2 linked regions of the Pueribacillus theae genome follow. The protein of the gene in region 2 binds, or shares a complex with, the protein of the main gene of each other region. Links are inferred from orthologs where the notes say so. Each region holds a gene or a part of one and is shown on either strand. Other genes may lie near its edges. The genes, in order: DCC39_RS01845 and DCC39_RS08775.

Region 1 (3,305 bases), on a different replicon or contig from region 2:
TTTCCGTCAGCAGCATAAATAAATTCAATTGTCCCCGCACCGGAGTAATTAACGGCTGCAGCTGCTTTAACAGCGGCCTCTCCCATCTCTTGCCGTTTCTTTTCATCAATTGCAGGCGACGGCGTTTCTTCAACCAATTTTTGAAGGCGGCGTTGAATGGAACAGTCACGTTCACCTAAGTGAATCACATTTCCATAGTTGTCGGCAAGCACTTGAATTTCAACATGGCGGAAATCTTCAATAAATTTTTCGATGTAGACCCCTGGATTGCCAAAAGCAGTTGCCGCTTCTTGTTGTGTAATATTAATGCCGTTGGCTAATTCTTTCTCGTCACGTGCGATACGGATACCTTTTCCGCCCCCGCCAGCCGTTGCTTTAATAATAACAGGATAACCAATTTTAGACGCGATCTCAAGCCCTTCGTCCACGCTCCCGATGATGCCTTCCGACCCCGGAACAATCGGTACCCCTGCCTTTTTCATTGTTGAGCGGGCAATATCTTTCGTACCCATTTTTGTAATAGCTTCAGGGCTTGGGCCGATAAACGTAATGTTGCATTCTTTGCATATTTCGGCGAAGTCAGCATTTTCGGCTAAAAAACCGTAGCCCGGGTGGATGGCGTCAACACCAGTTAGAGTGGCGATGCTCATAATATTCGTAAAGTTTAAGTAGCTGTCTTTCGCTGCTGTAGGTCCAATGCAGTATGCTTCGTCTGCTAATCGAACGTGAAGGGCGTCTTTATCAGCCTCTGAGTAAACGGCAACAGTCTCGATATCAAGTTCTTTACATGCACGGATAATCCGTACAGCAATTTCTCCTCTGTTTGCGATTAAAACTTTTTTTATATTCATATTCGCCGCCCCTTATTCCGGTTTAACGAGAAATAGTGGTTGTCCATACTCAACAAGTTGGCCGTTTTCAGCTAAAACTTCAACAATTTCGCCCTTTACTTCTGCTTCAATTTCATTAAATAGTTTCATGGCTTCGACGATGCAAACGATCGTATCTTCTTCAACTTTGTCGCCGGCTTTTACATAAGGAGGCTTATCAGGGGAGGAAGCCGCATAGAAAGTTCCCACCATTGGCGATTCGATTTTATGTAAATTGCTTTGATCTTGCGTTTTTTCAGCTTGTGATTCTGCTTTTTCGGCTGCAGGGCTTGGCGCAGGCGCCGGTTGTGTATTTTGTTCAACCTTCGGTTGAAGCGCTTCCGCAGCAGGAGCTTGTACCACTTTTTCTACTGCTTGCTGAACTTCAGGAACAATTGCCGCTCCTGCATTTTTTTTCAATGTGATTGTCGTTCCTTCGTTTTCGTAAGTAAATTCATTGATTGATGACTGATCGACCAATCGAATGAGTTCACGTAGTTCTTGTACTTTAAACATTTGCTTTACTCCTTCCATATTAAAAACAAAAAATTTAAAAATTCTTGAATAATTATAGCATACCGCTTAATTACAGTATAGTTTACTTAAAAAAAATTTGTCGAGCGAAAAGAGCCGATGGCAATCCACCTTCGGCTCTTCTAATCGATCATCACTTTGCATATTCAACTGTCACATTGCTTACATTGCCTTCTCCAAGCTGTTCAACCGTTTTGCGCATAATATCATTCGCTTCTTTCTTTGATACCTCGTCTGCTTTAACAATAATATTAAAATTTTCCCCATCGATTGGATTCACAATCACATCGTCGTAGCCTAGCTGATTCATTAACAATGTTTCCAATACGGTGATTTGTTGTGATTGGTCGTTTAATTTTTCCATTTTATTGAATGCTTCACTTTTCATCTCTGCTGAAATTTCTCCTGAGGCAACGACTTCCTGATACTCTGCCAGCTGCTTTTCTCTTGCTTCGTTAATTTTAATTCTTAGCGCTGCAAATGTTTCATCGCTTGAAATGGTTGTTACTTCCGCTTGATCTTCAGCAGCTTCTTTGTTTGAGGTTTCAAGTTCTTCTTTGGCATCTTTCGCTTCGTTGTTTGTTTGTTTCTCTTCATCTTCAACGTACGCCACATTTGTAGGCGATTCACCAGGCGAAACGATATAGTAGACAGATAATACAATAATTAAACTTAACATCGTTAAAAGCCATGCTGTTTGTTTTTTCAATACCAATGTTACTCCTCCTTTATTTTTTTCGGCAAAACCGAAACTTGATAACTTGGGACGTGGAGAAATCGTGTGACAGCTTCAATAATCTGCTGCTTTACTTGCATGCTTTCGGCACCTTGCGCAACAACGATGACTCCGGTTACTTTCGGCTTTTCACTTCCGATAATAACTGGCTTATCTTTATCGCCGTCTCTTACGATAATCGTTTCTTCATCCATTGAATTGTTTTCTATCGTTCTCGTGCCTCCTTCACGATCGCTTTCTTCTGTTACTTGCTTTTCGTTTCTTCTGTTTTTTTCGTAGAGTTTCTTTTCTGTTGAAGCGATGTTTACTTTTACAGAGACGTTCGAGACTCCAATAACATCTGATAAAATGTCCCGGACCTGCCTTTCATAATATTCTTCATATTCAACAATTGTGGAAGGGTTGGAAGAGCGGTTGGCAAACGCATCTTTTTCCTCGGATTCTTCAGCATTTGTATTGCTCATTTCTGGTTCATTTTTTGTTTGGAAAGTCGAAGTCATATTGCTTAAAAGCATAATGGCAACACCTAACCCAAGGAGCAAATAGAAGTATATGTTAAATGGCTTTTTGCTTTTCTCTCCTTTTGGTTCAATGAGTTTTTGAAATGCTTTTTTCAATTCTTCCTTTTTCACAACTTTTCCCTTTCCCTTCCTGCCATTTCGACAGTAACTTTCTCCTCATCAATCCCCCATTGCTTCGCAAGAAACTTGCGTATCTCATTTGTTTTTCCTCGTTCTTTTAATGTAAATGATTGCTCTTCCCCAATTGTTACTACCTCGACGGGCTCTACATTTTTTACTTGATTTTCTTTGTTAGTCGTAAGAAATACTTGTAAACCGAGGATGTTTTCATAGGTTCGATCGCTTTTCTCTTTAAAATTGATGCGAATCTTTTCGACACTTACCTCATATTGCTCCATCAGCTCCTCTTCCACCTGGTTTTTCATTTGGACAGCCATTTGTTCTTCAATATATGCATCTTGGGTGGCTTGTATTTCATTTTTCTTATGATTCATCTTTTTTTCAAAGACATTTTCCGAAATCGCTTGCTCAAATTTTATCGATTCGAAGATTTTATCTTTGTCCGAAGAAAAAATCGATAATAGCGGAGAGAGCAAAAGGAGAATGAGCAAGAGCCCAATGACCATTTTGACGTACTGATGCAAA
Region 2 (3,277 bases):
ACCGCGGTAATATTTGTTGGTACACAAATGACTATCCGCGGCTTCGATAAAAATCCCTTTACGTTAATTTTGTTTAAAAAATGTGTTAACATCATTTCTGTTACATCGAAATCCGCAATAACTCCATCCTTTAACGGACGGATGGCAACAATATTTCCAGGTGTTCGGCCGATCATCCTGTACGCCTCTTCTCCAACCTCAAGCGCTTTCCCGGTAGTTGTGTCAATTGCTACGATTGATGGCTCATCTAGTACAATCCCCCTTCCTTTGACATAAATAACGACGTTAGCCGTTCCCAAATCGATTCCGATATCCCGTGACAGCATTCATGATTTCCTCCTTGCAAAATTCAATGTATCGTAAGTCCTAAATCCGTATATATAAATTTACCCATTATATGATTATAGCATAAATAAAATCGCAAGGAATAAAAACCATTAAATTTGTTTAAACAATGTTATTTTTTATTTGTTAACCGCTTCCTTTTTTGTGCTTTGCTTATATTTCTTTCTCGTTGCCTCACCTCCGCGTAAATGCCTGATTGATTTGTGGTAATCGAGTATTTGTTTTACTTGATTTGCAAGTTCTGGATTAATATTTGGCAGCCTCTCTGTTAAGTCTTTGTGTACAGTGCTTTTGGATACTCCAAATTCTTTGGCGATGACTCTTACAGTTTTTCTTGTCTCCACGATATATTTGCCAATCTTGATGGTACGCTCTTTGATGTAATCGTGCACACCACTCGCCTCCCTAACTTGGATGTGAGAGATGCGAAATGAGACTTCTCGTGATGCTGTTCGAAGGTAGAATGTAAAAGTCATCAAATTGTAAATCCTACTTCGCAGCGAACCACTTTCTCACCTCTGCCCCTCATAATTTGGTTTGTAACATTTTATTAATGAAGGATCGGTTATATACCAATTAGTCAAGGGGGACAAGAGGTTTTTATTTTTTTCTCTATTCAAACAACGATGCTGCTTGATGCCCCTCGGGTGCGATTTACCTTCCGAGAAGCGGGTTTTCCTTCTTATTTTTCAAAAAAAAAAAAAACAGCTTTGGCATTTTTCCAAAGCTGTTACGCGTTCGTCATTGAAGATGTCGCGTCTTTTTGTTTTGCGTTATTTTCAGTTTTTTCTTGTTTTTGATTATTGTTTTCGTTGTTGTTTTCTTCGTTATTGTTTTCCGCATTATTGTTTTCTTCGTTTGCCTGTTCTTCCAAATCAGCTTCAGATTCGCTTGTTACTTCAGCGTCTTCGCTGCTTGAAATGGCTGATACTGTCTTTCCATAAGAATCAAGCGGGTTTACTGGTTTGCCATTATCACGTATTTCAAAGTGGACATGTACGCCGGCATCTTTGTTAAATTGGTTTCTGCCTGCTTCACCGATGACATCGCCTTGTTCCACTTTGTCTCCGACTTTAACGGATGAGTTAGCAAGGCTTTGATAGATGGTTGTTATGCCATCGCTATGCTTTAATTCAACAACGTGGCCTAATAATGCATCTTTTTCAGCTTTTGCAACGGTTCCACTCATAGCAGCCGTTACGTCGAATGTTTCTCCGCTTTTCAGTGTGTAATCCATTCCCTTGTTTTGGTAGTATTTGTTATTATAAAAAACGAGGGCAGATTCCTGTTCTTCAGCAGATGCCTTTTCATCATAAAATGGCACTTTGACTTCAATATCTTTCGCCAATACAGGCTCAACGAATACTTCCTGCTGTTTTGCAGTAGGCACGGCTTCTTCATCATAGTTATGCGCTGTCCCTGTTCCTTCCTCTTCGGTTGCGGATTCATTGCCATTTTGCATCCACAGGACAGTAGCTATGATAATAGCGGCAACACTTAAATAGACAGCCGGGAAGAACCAACGTTTGCGAAATAGCCTTTTCATTTTTGAAGGCATTTCTTTTTCATGATCTTTCATTTTTATCACCTCAGGAACCATTTTGATCAGATTCCTGGAATAATATACCTATTTATGCAAAAAATATTAATTTTTAACAATTAATTTGCTTTCAAATGGTTCGATGTTGGAAATTTCGATGCCTTTGTAGTAATGTGCAACGATTTCTTCTGCTTTTCTCCCTTCCTTTGCCATGCCATTCGCTCCGTATTGGCTCATGCCAACACCGTGCCCATAGCCTTTTGTGTAAATTGAAACGGTATTCCCCTTCCGTTCAATGGAAAAGTCTGTCGAATTCAGTTCAAGCTTTTCCCTTACTTCACGGCCTGTAAATGTTTTATCTCCAATTTTAATTTCTGCAATCCGTTTCCCTTCTGTCCGTTTCATAATGGTACCGGTGTTTTTTTCTTTTGAAAGTGAGATGCCAAGCTTTTCTTCAAATGCTTTGACAGGCATTGTTTCGCTTGACTGAAATTTAGGCGATACTTTATCCCACGGACTTGCCACGCTTTTTAAATAAGGAAGTTCATTTTCCCAATAATCTTCTGCATTTTCTGTGAATCCGTTGCTCGTTGAAAAGAACGATGCTGTTATTGGCTGATTGTCATACGTTAGAATTTTTCCTTTCGTTTCTTGAACCGCTTTTTGAATGCGTTCATATTTCCATTGGAAATCTTTTCCCCAAAGTTCTTTTAGTTCGTCATGACTGAGGTAAACTTGGTGAAGAGGAGTATCTGTTACAACTGCCCCTTCCGGTAAATTCATTTCTGCAGGATGAAGCAGCTGTTTTACAATGTACGTTCTTGCTGCCAATGCTTGGGCTTTAAGTGCCTCCAGTTCAAAGTTTGCCGGCATTTCTGAAGAGAGAACCCCAGCTACGTAGCTTTCAAGCGGGACATTTTCTACTTCTTTTTTTAATGTGCGATACACAGGAATATCAATTTTTTCTTCTTCTTGTTCAGGTTCCGCCACTTTTGTTTGGATGTCGCTTTTCTGTTTTTCGCTTGAGGAAAAAGGAAGAACGATTAAAGTAGGTATAAGAATGACAATTGTTGTTAATAAAGATAAATAGAGTAAAATTCGTTTCATATATGCGCTCCCCTATAATAGTTTTTTCCTTATATTTTATGGGGAGAGACAGGCTGTTAGAACAAAATGAAAAACTTGAAATTTGAAAGCATGATTAATACAAGCACTTAATACAATTTAAAAAAACGACAGCAAATGTGTCGTTTTTTAAGCAAAATTTGGATTTACTTTTAAAATGGCTGGTTTGCTTTGAGGGATGGCTTCTTTCTCTTTCACTGGAACTGGTTCTTCGATTACCCGTTCAATATTTGCACCCAATGATGCAAGTTTTTCGGTCAGATTCAC

What was found.
Region 1: the proteins of DCC39_RS08775 (region 2) and DCC39_RS01845 are in contact, whole or in part, in a crystal structure (PDB 3TUF), measured with the Bacillus subtilis proteins. The link is inferred for Pueribacillus theae from one-to-one orthologs.

Annotation. Positions count from the first base shown.
Region 1 is NZ_QCZG01000002.1:92,915-96,219, forward strand. The notes cover bases 328-3,300. They hold DCC39_RS01845 (SpoIIIAH-like family protein), read right to left. Parts: upstream 2,119-3,300; coding sequence 1,537-2,118; downstream 328-1,536. Other genes in these bases: accC (acetyl-CoA carboxylase biotin carboxylase subunit), read right to left, coding at 328-851; accB (acetyl-CoA carboxylase biotin carboxyl carrier protein), read right to left, coding at 864-1,385; spoIIIAG (stage III sporulation protein AG), read right to left, coding at 2,121-2,771; spoIIIAF (stage III sporulation protein AF), read right to left, coding at 2,768-3,300. In the rest of the region: more of accC, read right to left, coding at 1-327; more of spoIIIAF, read right to left, coding at 3,301-3,305. UniProt on the Bacillus subtilis protein: Involved in forespore engulfment. Forms a channel with SpoIIIAH that is open on the forespore end and closed (or gated) on the mother cell end.
Region 2 is NZ_QCZG01000015.1:24,496-27,772, forward strand. What follows is about bases 1-2,945. They hold DCC39_RS08775 (M23 family metallopeptidase), read right to left. Parts: upstream 1,925-2,945; coding sequence 1,076-1,924; downstream 1-1,075. Other genes in these bases: mreB (rod shape-determining protein), read right to left, coding at 1-326; spoIIID (sporulation transcriptional regulator SpoIIID), read right to left, coding at 465-737; spoIID (stage II sporulation protein D), read right to left, coding at 1,991-2,945. Outside these bases: more of spoIID, read right to left, coding at 2,946-2,992; murA (UDP-N-acetylglucosamine 1-carboxyvinyltransferase), read right to left, coding at 3,140-3,277. UniProt on the Bacillus subtilis protein: Involved in forespore engulfment and required for anchoring membrane proteins on the forespore side of the septal membrane. Forms a channel with SpoIIIAH that is open on the forespore end and closed (or gated) on the mother cell end.